Regions from separate parts of the Enterobacter sp. CP102 genome, predicted to be linked through region 2. Evidence: predicted binding sites of a transcription regulator. Region 2 holds the regulator's gene; the other holds the start of a gene.
What was found. The regulator LexA, encoded in region 2, represses DNA repair genes until DNA is damaged. The targets are predictions, from matches to a motif close to TNCTGTATGTACATACAGNA.
Positions count from the first base shown of each region.

Region 1: the regulator LexA is predicted to act here: its motif matches at 3,707-3,726, upstream of rmuC (DNA recombination protein RmuC).

Region 1 covers NZ_CP104014.1:4,551,489-4,558,806, reverse strand. The annotation lists gene N1249_RS21535 (beta-glucoside-specific PTS transporter subunit IIABC) at 1-1,622, opposite strand, end outside; gene N1249_RS21530 (dienelactone hydrolase family protein) at 1,802-2,608, opposite strand; gene udp (uridine phosphorylase) at 2,868-3,629, shown strand; gene rmuC (DNA recombination protein RmuC) at 3,770-5,227, shown strand; gene ubiE (bifunctional demethylmenaquinone methyltransferase/2-methoxy-6-polyprenyl-1,4-benzoquinol methylase UbiE) at 5,294-6,049, shown strand; gene ubiJ (ubiquinone biosynthesis protein UbiJ) at 6,063-6,668, shown strand; gene ubiB (ubiquinone biosynthesis regulatory protein kinase UbiB) at 6,665-7,318, shown strand, end outside.
Region 2 covers NZ_CP104014.1:280,042-287,359, forward strand. The annotation lists gene ubiA (4-hydroxybenzoate octaprenyltransferase) at 1-64, shown strand, start outside; gene plsB (glycerol-3-phosphate 1-O-acyltransferase PlsB) at 157-2,577, opposite strand; gene N1249_RS01315 (diacylglycerol kinase) at 2,731-3,099, shown strand; gene lexA (transcriptional repressor LexA) at 3,208-3,816, shown strand; gene dinF (MATE family efflux transporter DinF) at 3,880-5,217, shown strand; gene N1249_RS01330 (CsbD family protein) at 5,338-5,547, shown strand; gene zur (zinc uptake transcriptional repressor Zur) at 5,617-6,129, opposite strand; gene N1249_RS01340 (cupin domain-containing protein) at 6,246-6,734, shown strand; gene traF (conjugal transfer protein TraF) at 6,905-7,318, shown strand, end outside.

The DNA of each region.
Region 1 (7,318 bases), 510 kb from region 2:
GCCACTTTTGCTGAGAAGCCCTCGCCTTGCAGCCTGATAGTGTCGATCCCGATATGGAATATCAGCTCGACACCGGCATCGGTGAGCAGGCTTAGCGCATGACCACTTTCAAATACATTCACCACAGTGCCGTCTGCCGGGGCGCGCAATACGCCCTGAGAAGGCACAATCGCTATCCCGTCACCCATGATTTTGCGTGAGAAAACATCGTCATTAACGTTCTCCAGCGGGATGATTTGCCCTTCTACCGGGCGAGTGAACGTCAGGGTATCGGTTTTTTCCGCCACCTTGTCGCGCCAGAGCAGTAATGCGCTGATAAATGCCACGGCAAACGACAGTCCCGCGCCGGCAAAGGCCCAGACGATGTTCATCGCATTATCTGGCGAGACAAACATCGAGATGCTGGCAAGGCCGGGGCCCACCAGCGCGAAAGCCTGAATACCCATCCAGCCAATAAACGCACCGCCCACCACGCCACCGAGGATCACGCTGTAGAGCGCTTTTTTATTCAGCAGTGTCACGCCATACAGCGCCGGTTCAGTAATGCCGAACAGCGCGGAGATCCCGGCTGAGAACGCGGTGGACTTCAGCGCTTTATCTTTGCTTTTGAGTGCAATCGCCAGGCACGCGCCGGATTCGGCAATGTTGTGCGCCAGCGATGCAGGCAGGTAGAGCATCTCACGCCCGAACTGACTCATAGAGGCAACGGAGTACGGCAGCATCGGCTTGTGCATCCCGGCGGCGACCATAAAGGGCAGGGCGGCGGCAAGCAGCCCGGTTGCCACAAAGCCCAGTTTTCCGTACAGCCACAAAATGATCGTTGCCAGCCCGGCACCCAGCTCATAACCCAGTGGCCCCAGGATCAGCAGGGTGACAGGAACGGTGGCCAGCAGAGAAAGCATCGGCGCGAGGAAAATGCGCAGCGCGCCGGGTGAGTAACGGTTAAACAGCTTTTCGGTCTGGGCGTAAAAAAGCACGCACAGGATGGCCGGAAACACCTGTGAGGCATACGCCACGTTGCGCAGGTCAAACGACATAAATGCCGTTCCTTCGGCAAGCTGTTTGGTCATGGCAGGCAACACCATGACCGACACGGCGGACACCGCAACCAGCACGTTCACTTTGAGCTTCATGGCGGTGGTGATCGCTACCAGAATCGGCAGGAAATAGAGCGGCGCAGAACCGATGTTATCCAGAACCTTGTAGGTTGAACTGTCGCGGCTCAGCCAGCCCATCACATCCAGCAACAGCAGCAGGGATTTCAGTACCCCACCGCCAGCAATCGCCGGTACCAGCGGCTGGAAAACGCTAATGACAAAATCGACAATCTGCGCCCCGCGATTGACCCTGGCAGGTGTGTGCTGCCCACCGGCCTGTGGCGAACCCACCAGAGAACGCACCGCGTCAAACACCTGGACCACCTCGTGACCGATGATCACCTGGCATTGCACATTGACGCGAACACCCAGCACACCGTCGATGTTTGTCAGCGCCGTTTCGTTGACCTTGCTGTTGTCATACAGGCTCAACCGCAAGCGGGTGGAGCAATGTTCGATATGTTCGATATTCTCAGCACCGCCAACCCGGGCGATGATGTCCAGCGCAGTTTGCAAGTGGTTCATGTTCTGGCCCCTGTCTCCAGAGCAAAAAAAAGACCTGAAGCCCCTCTCCACTCGAAAGAGGAGAGGGGCTTCAGGTCTTGCCTACGGCTCGTAGTTACACGCCTGTGCTTTGTATATCGGCCAGATTGTGCTTAAAAGTCAAACAACACCGGCGCTTCATGCACCAATTTGTGAGCCGCTTAACTCTTTTTAGCGCCGTATTGCCGGAACCAGGCCAGCATTCGTTGCCAGCCATCTTTGGCGGATTCTTCGTGATAGCTCGGCCGATAATCCGCGTTAAAGGCATGTCCTGCATCGGGATAAACCACGATTTCCGCCTTCGCATTTGCCGCCCGCAGCGCGTGGCGCATGGTTTCTACGGTATCGAGCGGGATACCGGTATCCTGGCCGCCGTACAAACCCAGCACCGGGGCGTTAAGATCCACGGCGATATCCAGAGGCTGCTTAGGTGAGTTCAGCGTTTTTTCGCCGACCAGCTTGCCGTACCACGCCACGGCAGCCTTGAGCTGCGGATTATGCGCGGCGTACAGCCAGCTGATGCGACCGCCCCAGCAGAAACCGGTCACCATCAACCGATGCGGGTCGCCGCCGTTACGTGCCGCCCAGCTGGCGACATGGTCCAGGTCCGCCAGCACTTGTGCATCAGGGACTTTGCTGACCAGATTAGTGAACAGCGTCGGGATATCGCTGTAGTCATTCGGATCGCCCTGGCGGAAATAGAGCTCTGGCGCGATGGCCAGATAACCTTCCAGCGCCAGTCGACGGCATACATCGCGAATATGCTCATGTACGCCGAAAATTTCTTGTATCACAATCACAACCGGCAGAGCGCCATCGGCCGATTTCGGGCGCGCATGGTAAGCCGGCATGTTATCCCCCTGTGAGGGAATGGATGTCTCTCCTGCACTAATGGCTTCTTCTGGCGTGGTGACGATGGTTGAAGCATGAGGGGCAGCAGCAGGTGCAAAACCGGTTTTTTCAGTCATGGCATTCTCCGTACCAATGTTGAGTTAGCGCAAAGGTAAATATAGTCACAAGGTTAACAACCCACAGTGCCTTAAACGGTCTATCTTTTGTGCAACACACCACGGTATAACATTGTTAATGTGATGTTGATCACTTATTTATGGAAATTAACTGCAATCATTTTCATTCATGGTGAGGTTCGTCACGAAATTACGCACGCTGCTTCTGTAAAGTACCGTTTTACTTCTTCTGACAAACCGACCCACAGAGGAGTCACCTATGTCTAAGTCTGATGTTTTTCATCTCGGCCTCACTAAAAACGATTTACAAGGGGCTACGCTCGCTATCGTCCCTGGCGATCCAGAGCGTGTGGAAAAGATCGCCGCGCTGATGGATAAGCCGGTTAAGCTGGCATCCCATCGTGAATTCACCACCTGGCGCGCAGAGCTGGATGGTAAAGCGGTGATCGTGTGTTCAACCGGTATCGGTGGCCCGTCTACTTCTATTGCCGTTGAAGAGCTGGCGCAGCTGGGTATCCGTACTTTCCTGCGTATCGGCACCACCGGCGCCATTCAGCCGCATATCAATGTGGGTGACGTGCTGGTCACGACCGCGTCTGTGCGTCTGGACGGTGCAAGCCTGCACTTTGCGCCAATGGAATTCCCGGCAGTGGCGGATTTCGAATGCACCACTGCGCTGGTTGAAGCCGCGAAATCTGTGGGCGCAACAACACACATCGGCGTTACCGCCTCTTCCGATACCTTCTACCCGGGCCAGGAGCGTTACGACACCTTCTCTGGTCGCGTAGTGAGCCGCTTCAAAGGCTCCATGGAAGAGTGGCAGTCTATGGGTGTGATGAACTACGAAATGGAATCTGCAACGCTGCTGACCATGTGCGCAAGCCAGGGTCTGCGTGCCGGTATGGTGGCGGGTGTTATCGTTAACCGTACTCAGCAGGAGATCCCGAACGCCGAAACCATGAAGCAGACCGAAAGCCATGCGGTGAAGATTGTGGTTGAAGCGGCTCGCCGCCTGATCTAGTCCTCTCTTCTTCGATAAAAGGCCGACTCGTTCGGCCTTTTCTTTTTTGCGTAGCGCCTCGCAGGAAAACCCTTTCAAACTGGACGTTTATACAGCACAATTCTATTTTGTGCGGGTAAAACGTTGATGCAGGGGGCATTGTGGATATCTCAATCCTGATTTATGCGGTGATTGCGCTGGTGGGCGTGGGAATAGGCTGGCTTATCTCCAGCTATCAGCACGCGCAGCATAAGGCCGACCAGCTGGCAGAACGCGAAGAGATGGTTGCTGAGCTCAGTGCCGCGAAACAACAGCTTACCCAGAGCGGACACTGGCGCGACGAGTGTGAGCTACTCAATAACGAACTGCGCAACCTGCGTGATATCAACACCTCGCTGGAGGCCGATCTCCGCGAAGTGACCACCCGTCTTGAATCGACCCAACTCCATGCGGAAGACAAAATCCGCCAGATGATCAACAGCGAGCAGCGCCTCAGCGAACAGTTTGAGAACCTCGCCAACCGAATTTTTGAGCACAGCAACCGCCGCGTTGACGAACAAAACCGACAGAGCCTGAACAGCCTGCTGACGCCGCTGCGCGAACAGCTGGACGGTTTTCGTCGCCAGGTGCAGGACAGCTTTGGCCAGGAGGCGCGCGAACGTCACACCCTGGCGCATGAAATTCGTAATCTCCAGCAGCTGAACGCGCAGATGGCGCAAGAGGCGGTTAACCTGACGCGCGCGCTTAAAGGCGACAACAAAGCGCAGGGCAACTGGGGTGAAGTGGTACTGACCCGCGTGCTGGAGGCCTCTGGCCTGCGCGAAGGGTACGAGTATGAAACCCAGGTCAGCATCGAAAACGATGCCCGCTCGCGGATGCAGCCTGATGTCATTGTGCGCCTGCCGCAGGGTAAAGACGTCGTTATCGACGCCAAAATGACGCTGGTGGCGTACGAACGCTACTTCAATGCTGAGGACGATTACATCCGCGAGTCTGCATTACAAGAGCATATCGCCTCTGTCCGTAACCACATTCGTCTGCTGGGCCGCAAAGACTATCAACAGCTACCGGGTTTACGCTCACTGGATTACGTGCTGATGTTTATTCCGGTTGAGCCCGCATTTCTGCTGGCGCTCGACAGACAGCCCGAACTGATAACCGAAGCACTGAAAAATAACATTATGCTGGTGAGCCCCACGACGCTGCTGGTGGCGCTCCGGACGATTGCAAACCTCTGGCGTTACGAGCACCAAAGCCGTAATGCACAGCAGATTGCCGATCGCGCCAGCAAGCTGTACGACAAAATGCGCCTGTTTGTGGACGATATGTCCTCCGTTGGGCAAAGCCTCGACCGCGCGCAGGATAACTACCGCCAGGCGATGAAAAAGCTCTCTTCCGGGCGCGGCAACCTGCTGGCGCAAGCAGAGGCGTTCCGTAGCCTGGGAGTCGAGGTTAAACGCGAGATTAATCCTGAAATGGTTGAACAGGCGACCGCTCAGGATGAGGAATACCGCCTGCGGGAAGAGGCAGGTGAGCAAAATACAGACAGCGAAGACAACGATTTAGCCGCGGATTTATCACCTTCTGAACCGCCGAATCGTTTCTTTCACGGTGGTTGAACCGTAGGGCAAACGCGCCCAATCTGTTACACTTCACGGACATTTGACTGATAAGCAGGCTCTGAGATGGTTGACGATTCACAAGACACGACGCACTTTGGCTTTCAGACTGTTGCTAAAGCGCAGAAGGCTGACATGGTGGCCCACGTATTTCATTCCGTGGCGGCGAAGTACGATGTGATGAATGACTTGATGTCATTCGGCATTCATCGCTTGTGGAAGCGCTTCACCATTGACTGTAGCGGTGTGCGTCGTGGGCAAACGGTGCTCGATTTGGCGGGCGGTACAGGCGATCTGACGGCGAAGTTTTCACGTCTGGTTGGCGAAACCGGTCGCGTGGTGCTGGCTGATATTAACGACTCCATGCTGAAAATGGGACGTGAGAAGCTGCGTAACATCGGCGTTGTGGGTAACGTTGAGTATGTACAGGCAAACGCCGAAGCGCTGCCGTTCCCGGACAACACCTTTGACTGCATCACCATCTCGTTTGGCCTGCGTAACGTCACCGATAAAGACAAAGCGCTGCGTTCCATGTACCGCGTGCTGAAGCCGGGTGGACGCCTGCTGGTGCTCGAATTCTCCAAACCGATTATCGAGCCGCTGAGCAAAGCTTACGATGCCTATTCGTTCCACGTGCTGCCGCGCATTGGTGAGCTGGTGGCAAACGATGCGGAAAGCTATCGCTATCTGGCGGAATCTATCCGTATGCACCCGGATCAGGACACCTTAAAAGCGATGATGCAGGATGCTGCATTTGAAAACGTTGAGTACTTCAACATGACGGCGGGTGTCGTCGCGCTGCATCGCGGTTACAAGTTCTGAGTGGAGGTATCCCGTGCCTTTTAAACCCTTAGTCACCGCAGGCATCGAGAATGCACTGAATGCCTTTCTGTACCGTGCTCCGGCGCTAAAAAATGCGCGTCAGCGGCTCAACGGAAAGGTGTTGCGCATTGTTTTAAAAGAGTTCTCTGCGCCGCTGGTGCTGGTGTTCAGCGAGCGCCAGCTTGATGTCCTGGGTGAGTGGGAAGGTGAGGCCGACTGCTCGGTCATCACGCACATGAGCGTGTTGCCAAAACTGCGCGACCGCCAGCAGCTGACTGCGCTTATCCGTAGCGGCGAGCTGGAAGTCGAAGGCGACATTCAGGTCGTGCAGAACTTCGTTGCGTTAAGCGATCTTGCCGAGTTCGACCCGGCAGAGCTGCTTGCACCTTATATTGGCGACATCGCCGCCGAAGGGATCAGCAAAGTCATTCACGGTGGCTCGGCATTTTTGCGTAAAACCGTTCAGCGCCAGCAGCGCTACGCGGCAGAAGTGTTGACCGAAGAGTGGCGCATGGCTCCGGGGCCGCTTGAAGTGGCATGGTTTGCGGAAGAAACTGCTGCTGTCGAACGTGCGGTTGACGCGCTAACCAAACGGCTGGAAAAACTGGAGGGCAAATGACGCCTGGTGAAATTCGGCGCCTCTATTTTATCGTCCACACCTTTTTGAGTTACGGGCTCGACGAGCTTATCCCCAAAATGCGTATCACTCTGCCGCTTCGAATCTGGCGGCGGATGTTGTTCTGGATGCCAAATCGCCATAAGGATCAGCCGCTGGGTGAACGCCTGCGTCTGGCATTGCAGGAACTTGGTCCGGTATGGATCAAGTTTGGGCAGATGCTCTCTACCCGCCGGGATCTCTTCCCGCCAACCATCGCCGACCAGCTGGCTTTATTGCAGGATCGCGTCGCGCCTTTTGACGGTGCGCGGGCAAAGCAGCAAATCGAAGAAGCGATGGGAAATATTCCCGTCGAAACCTGGTTTGACGATTTTGAAATCCAGCCGCTGGCATCGGCCTCGATTGCTCAGGTGCATACGGCGCGCCTGAAAGAGAACGGCAAAGAGATCGTTATTAAGGTGATCCGCCCGGATATCCTGCCAGTTATCAAGGCGGACATGAAGCTTATCTACCGCCTTGCTCGCTGGGTTCCGCGCCTGCTGCCGGACGGCCGACGCTTGCGTCCAATGGAAGTTGTGCGCGAGTACGAAAAAACGCTGATCGATGAGCTCAACCTGCTGCGTGAAGCGGCAAACGCCATCCAGCTGCGCCGT
Region 2 (7,318 bases):
CCTGAATAATAACTACGTGGGCCTGGTGCTGTTTTTGGGGCTGGCGATGAGTTATTTTGCCTGAAAAAAGCCCGGTGGCGCTAGCGCTTACCGGGCCTGAGTATCGTCCAGAATCGTAAGCCGGGTAAGGCGAAGTCGCCACCCGGCTTTTTCACATCATTCGTCCTGCGTCGCGCTCTCAATCGTTAAACGCACATCAGACGTAATCAGTTCAGCCAGCATCTGGTAAACCTTCAGCGTCTCTTCCGGCTCAGCATCGCCGGTATCACTGATAAACCCTTCATCACGCAGCGTCAGCACTAAAGAGCTGAATACCGCCTTGTCGAAGAACTCCGGCGCGTTAATGCCGTGCAGTACCGACAGGCGCTGTGCCAGCGTGCGGCTCTCTTTCTCAAGCGTGCCGCGGTTGATGGATGGGTTAGCGCTCAACAACCAGAACGTAATGGCATAGCGTTGCAGGGTTTCACGCGCGCCAGCCGCCAGCAGTTGCAGGGTGCGGGAGCGAGACGGGTTGATATGCAACTCGTCGTTATTAACGGTGATAAGCCCCTGACGACGCAGCTCTTCGGTCAGTTTATCCAGCTCTGCCGCCAGCTCGGTTTTACTCCAGCGCAGGAATAGCTCGGCTTTCAGCATCGGGTACAGCGCGTCGACATGGCGCAGCAGTTCCTGACGAGAAATGCGACGGTGCTGGGTAATAATGGCGGCCATCAGCGAAGGCAGCATCAGCATATGCGCGATGTTGTTACGATAGTAAGTCATCAGCACCGCCTGCTCGCGCGGCAGAATGATGATGTCGCCAATCGTATCTTTCTCAACTTCGAACTTATTCATCTGCAAGGCATGATCGATAAGCTCGCTGGCGGTAGCGGCTGGCGCCGTCGAATCCACTGAGTACGGAACATTACGCATAATGTCCAGATAGCAATCGAGCTGCTCGGTAAGCTGTTCACGGGTCAGTGAACGCTGACGCGATGCCAGCAGCGCGGTACAGCACAGGTTCATGGCGTTGGCCGCGCCTGCGTTGTTAATACGCACCATCAGCTCGGCGGCAATGCCGTTCACCGTTGGCGTCAGCCAGGCAGGGCGTATTGCTTCGATGGGGTCGATAGACTCGCGCCATTCCGGAACGTGGTGGTTAAGGTAGTTCATCAGCGGCATCGGCTCGCCGAAGTTTACATAGCCCTGACCCAGATTACGCAGCTTGCTCAGACCACGCAGCATCTGCGGCAGGCTCTCTTTCTCTTTGGTCGCACCGCGCAGCTCTTTGGCGTACGTACCCACTTCCATCACGTGCTCGTAACCGATGTAAATCGGCACCAGCGTAATGGGGCGAGTACCACCGCGCAGCATGGCCTGGATAGTCATCGACAGCGTGCCGGTTTTCGGATCAAGCAGACGGCCTGTACGGGAACGCCCGCCTTCCACGAAGTACTCAACGGAATAACCACGGCTGAACAGCTCGCCCAGATATTCGCGGAATACGGTGGAATAGAGCTTGTTGCCCTTGAAGGTACGACGAATAAAGAAGGCACCCAGGCGGCGGAAGATCGGCCCTGCTGGCCAGAAGTTCAGGTTAATACCGGCTGCAATGTGCGGTGGCACCAGGCCCTGATGGTAAAGCACATAGGAAAGCAGCAGGTAGTCCATATGGCTGCGGTGGCAGGGCACATAGACAATTTCGTGGCCATCATGCGCCAGCTGACGCACGCGCTCGGCGTTGTGGACGTTGATCCCCTGATAGAGACGGTTCCACGTGAAGCTCAGGATACGATCGGACAGGCGAATCATCTCGTAGGAGAAGTTCGCGGCGATCTCTTCCATCAGCGCGATGGCATTTTGCTGCGCTTTCTCGTGCGAAATTTTCTTGCTGCGCGCTTCGTCTTCCACGGCACGGGCAATAGCTTTAGACGCCAGCAGCTTATTGAACAGGTCCTGACGCGCCGGGAGGCGCGGCCCCACAGCTGCAAGACGCTGGCGCGCAAAGTGCATACGTGCCACGCGAGCCAGTTTTTGCGCGATGATTTTATCCGTACCGTGTTCGTCTGCCATGCGGCGCAGCGACACAGAAGGCGAGAAACGCACGAAGCTGTCGCGGCCAAGCCAGGACACCGCGAAGAATTTCTGGATGCCGTTGAGCATCCGCAGCGGTGGGTTTTCTTCCCCTTTTTCGCGGCCAGGGCGACGACCAAACATCACCGATACCGGCACCATCTGCACATCCAAATCTGGATTGCTGCGGTGCAAATCGAGGTAGTCGTGGAACAGCTTGATGGACTCTTCTTTTGGCGTGTAATAGGTAAACACGCGCGGCCCACCGTGGATGAACACGTAGCGCGGCAACAGCGTACCGTCGATTTCCAGCGGTTCAAGCGGATCGGGTAAATCATGCGCCAGACACTGGGCGCGGAGCGTGAGCAAGTCTGCCTTCGAGTTGTAAGGCAAAACATACATAATAGGGCGAGAGGTATCGAGCCCTAATTCCAGCGCGGGTTCAGCTGGGATAGACTTGCTTTTTACCAGAACGGTTAATGGTAAATTAAGTAATTTGTAGTAAATTCGTGGCCAGCCGGACATAAACGATGTAAAGCCTCTGGTTAATAATGCAATTGCGGCGCAAGGATAACAGAAAGCGCGCAAAATTTCTGTTGTTACCCGTCATACTTCGGGCGGCAGTAAACGCACTGTGTCTATAGTTACTGACGCTATTTCTAATAAAAGGTTCTTTTAATGGCCAATAATACCACTGGGTTAACCCGAATCATCAAAGCTGCCGGCTATTCATGGAAAGGTTTCCGTGCCGCGTGGATCAATGAAGCTGCTTTTCGTCAGGAAGGCGTTGCCGCTATCGTGGCGGTAATCATTGCCTGTTTTCTTGATGTCGATGCCATAACGCGCGTTCTTCTTATTGGTTCTGTGCTTTTGGTGATGATAGTGGAAATTCTCAATAGCGCTATTGAGGCCGTTGTTGATCGTATTGGCTCTGATTTCCATGAGCTCTCGGGTCGTGCAAAAGATATGGGCTCTGCCGCCGTGTTGCTGGCGATTATCACTGCGGTGATCACCTGGGTCACGCTGCTTTGGTCGCATTTCCGATGAGCCTCGAGGAATAATTAAGTCCCTGGTTTTTTGTGCAGTTTTTGGTTCCAAAATCGCCTTTAACTGTATATACTCACAGCATAACTGTATATACACCCAGGGGGCGGAATGAAAGCGTTAACGACCAGGCAGCAAGAGGTGTTTGATCTCATCCGGGATCATATCGGCCAGACGGGAATGCCACCTACGCGTGCGGAAATCGCGCAGCGTCTGGGCTTCCGTTCTCCAAATGCTGCTGAGGAACACCTTAAAGCGCTGGCGCGTAAAGGCGTGATTGAGATTGTTTCTGGTGCTTCACGCGGCATCCGTCTGCTGGTAGAAGAAGAGACGGGCATTCCGCTGGTTGGCCGCGTCGCGGCAGGTGAACCTTTGCTGGCACAACAGCATATTGAAGGTCACTATCAGGTCGATCCTGGCATGTTCAAACCGAGCGCGGATTTTCTGCTGCGCGTCAGCGGTATGTCCATGAAAGACATCGGTATTCTCGATGGTGATCTGCTGGCGGTTCATAAGACACAAGATGTGCGCAACGGCCAGGTAGTGGTAGCGCGTATTGATGATGAAGTCACCGTTAAGCGCCTGAAAAAACAGGGCAACACTGTGCAGCTGCTGCCGGAAAACAGCGAATTCACCCCCATCGTGGTGGATCTTCGCGAACAAAGCTTCTCCATTGAAGGTCTGGCGGTTGGCGTCATCCGCAACGGAGAATGGCTGTAATCTCTTCCTGACAGGCTACGGAACCTCCGTAGCCTGATTCATTTCTCACTCCCGGTATTTTTCATGTCACTGCTGACTGCTTCTGATAAGGCATTGTGGCGTCTTGCACTGCCGATGATTATTTCCAATATCACTGTTCCTCTTTTGGGGCTGGTCGATACGGCGGTTATTGGACATCTGGATTCACCGGTCTATCTGGGCGGCGTGGCGATTGGCGCAACGGCAACCAGCTTCCTCTTTATGCTACTGCTTTTTTTACGCATGAGCACCACCGGGCTGACGGCACAGGCGTTTGGCGCAAAAGATCCCCTACGTCTGGCACGTGCGCTGGTACAGCCGTTAATTCTGGCTCTGGGTGCGGGCGTGCTTATCGTTGTGCTGCGTACGCCACTCATTGAGCTGGCATTGCATATAGTCGGTGGCAGCGAAGCGGTGCTGGAGCAGGCACGGCGCTTCCTCGATATTCGCTGGCTAAGCGCCCCGGCATCGCTGGCAAATCTGGTTCTGCTGGGCTGGTTGTTGGGCGTCCAGTATGCCCGCGCCCCCGTTATCCTGCTGGTTGTCGGGAACGTCCTGAACATAGTGCTCGATCTCTGGCTGGTCATGGGGTTGCACATGAATGTTCAGGGCGCGGCGCTGGCAACGGCTATTGCCGAATATGGCACGCTGATTATCGGGCTGTGGATGGTCTGGCGTGTGCTGGTGATGCGGGGCATAACACCTGCGCTGCTGAAGGCCGCCTGGCGCGGCAATATCCGCAAGCTGCTGGCGCTTAACCGGGATATCATGCTGCGCTCGCTGTTACTGCAACTGTGCTTTGGTGCGCTGACCGTCTTTGGTGCGCGGCTTGGCCAGGAAATCGTTGCCGTCAACGCGGTGCTGATGACGCTGCTAACCTTTACCGCTTACGCCCTCGACGGCTTTGCCTATGCGGTAGAAGCCCATTCCGGGCAAGCGTATGGCGCGCGTGAAAGCGGGCAATTGCAGGATGTCTGGCGCGCCGCATGTCGGCAGGCTGGGCTGGTGGCGCTGGCATTTGCGCTCATCTACGCCTGCTTTGGTGAGCATATTGTTGCGCTGCTCACGTCATTACCTGCACTGCGTGAGCTGGCAAGCCACTACATCATCTGGCAGGTGATCTTACCGGTTGTGGGCGTCTGGTGTTATTTACTCGATGGGATGTTTATTGGCGCAACGCGTGGCGCGGAAATGCGTAACAGTATGGCGGTCGCGGCGGCTGGGTTTGGTTTAACCCTGCTCACGGTACCGTATCTGGGGAATCATGGGTTATGGCTGGCCCTTGCAGTCTTTCTTCTTTTGCGTGGCCTCTCGCTGGCGTTTATCTGGCATCGGCACTGGAGAAAAAATACCTGGTTTTCATCCCGTCACGATCTTTCATGATGGTAAAAGATTCTGAATAATTCCATGAGTGCCAGATGCTCAACTAAAATTATTATCACGTCCAGCATGAAATGAAGGTTTCGGGCGGCCCTTTCACTCTTTAACGATGAGGACCTGATGATGAATAAAGACGAAATCAGCGGCAACTGGAAACAGTTCAAAGGTAAAGCGAAAGAGCAATCGGGTAAGCTGACCGATGACGATATGACGGTCATCGAAGGTAAGCGCGATCAGCTTGTCGGTAAAATTCAGGAACGCTATGGCTACGCCAAAGATCAGGCGGAGAAAGAAGTCGGCGACTGGGAAAAGCGTAACGACTATCGCTGGTAGACCGGTATTACCCGCAAGTACAAGGATGTACACCCTGAGGGCGGCCCTGAGCCGCCTTATCTTTTGTCGTTAGCGCGGTTTTTTCTTTACCAGGATGGAGTGGTCATGCTGGCAGGCATCCTGATGGCTGCATGATTCGACCTCCACGCACGCAGAGCATAATCCGTGTGCTTCAATCACATTATGGCGCAGGGCGAAGCCCATTTTGGCTGCCAGCGTATGCATAATGTCTTCAACACCTTCCGCACACTCTTCTTTCACCACGCCACAGCGGTCGCAGATAAACATGGCCGAGGTGTGGGTCGGCTGATCAAACAAATGGCACAGCACATAGCTGTTTGTTGATTCGACCTTGTGCACAAAGCCCTGCTCCAGCAGGAAATCCAGCGCGCGATAGACGGTAGGCGGCTTGGCCTGCGGCTCGCTTTCGCGCAGCAGGTCGAGTAAATCATACGCACTGATGGCGCCCTGTTGCAGGCTCATCAGACGCAATACCTCAAGGCGCTGTGGGGTCAGGCGCACATTGCGTTGCGCACAGAGCTTCTCAGCTTGCGCCAGCAGCTCTTTTGTGGACTTATCCATTTAGCACCTCGGCTGTCTATGGGATGGAAAACCCTCACTTTATCATGTTCTGTTAAAAACACCGAGAGCCGCCAGGTGTGCTATACCTGACGCATCGCAATCCGGGGAAACACGTAATGAAAAGACCTGACTGTATTCGACACTGGCGCGATGTCGAAGGCGCTGATGATTCCACTTATCCCGACAGCACTGAGCGTTTTTCCATTGGCGCGCCGCTGGCCCGTAAACTTGGCCTGGGGCGGATTGGTATCCATCACGAGCGCCTGCCTCCCGGGCGGCGTACGTCGTATCCCCATGCGGAAAGCGACGAAGAGGAGTTTATCTATGTGCTGGAAGGCTACCCGGAGGTCTGGATAAATGGCTATCTGTGGAAGCTGGAGCCGGGTGATAGCGTGGGGTTTCCGGCCGGAACCGGGGTGTGCCATACCTTTATCAACAATACGGATGAAGAGGTCCGGCTGCTGGTCGTTGGCGAGGCCAACAAAAAGCACAACCGCATCTATTATCCGCTGAATCCGGTTTATGCCGCCACGCGGGAAGACCGGTGGGTAGACCATCCGCCGCAGTTTTTTGGCCCGCACGATGGAAAACCTGGGCGAAAATAATTTCCTCTTCTATAAATATTGAGGGCCATCACAAAAAACAACAGGCCTGTTGGTGATTTAACTTAGGGAAATAGCGGGTCTTTTTGTACTTATTCACAGCAATAGTTCGTTCCTGTTTGGGTGATAACAGACAGGGGTTATTTCATAACAGACTATAAGACGAGCATACTGTGAAGAAACATTTTAAATTTTCGGTGGTTAGCATCGCTGTCTCCTTGTTTATGGCAAATCAGGCGGGAGCAGCCAATACCTGGACAGAAGCGCGTAGTGACGCGATGGGTGGCACGGGCGTAGCGGCAGGCAGCTATGGCAGCGGGGTGTTAATCAACCCGGCATTGCTGGCAAAAGCGAAACCTGACGATGATGTCACCCTTATTTTACCCTCCATTGGTGCGCAGATTTCTGATAAGGACAATCTGCGGGATAAGATTGATGACATCAGCGATGACGTGAACCGTTATCGCAGCACGCTGGATAGCATCAATCTTATCGATCTGTTAAATCCTCTTAGCCCTGCATCGCGGGAAGTTTCTTCTGCAGCAGGCGACCTGGCCGATCAGCTGGACTCACTGAAAGGAAAAACC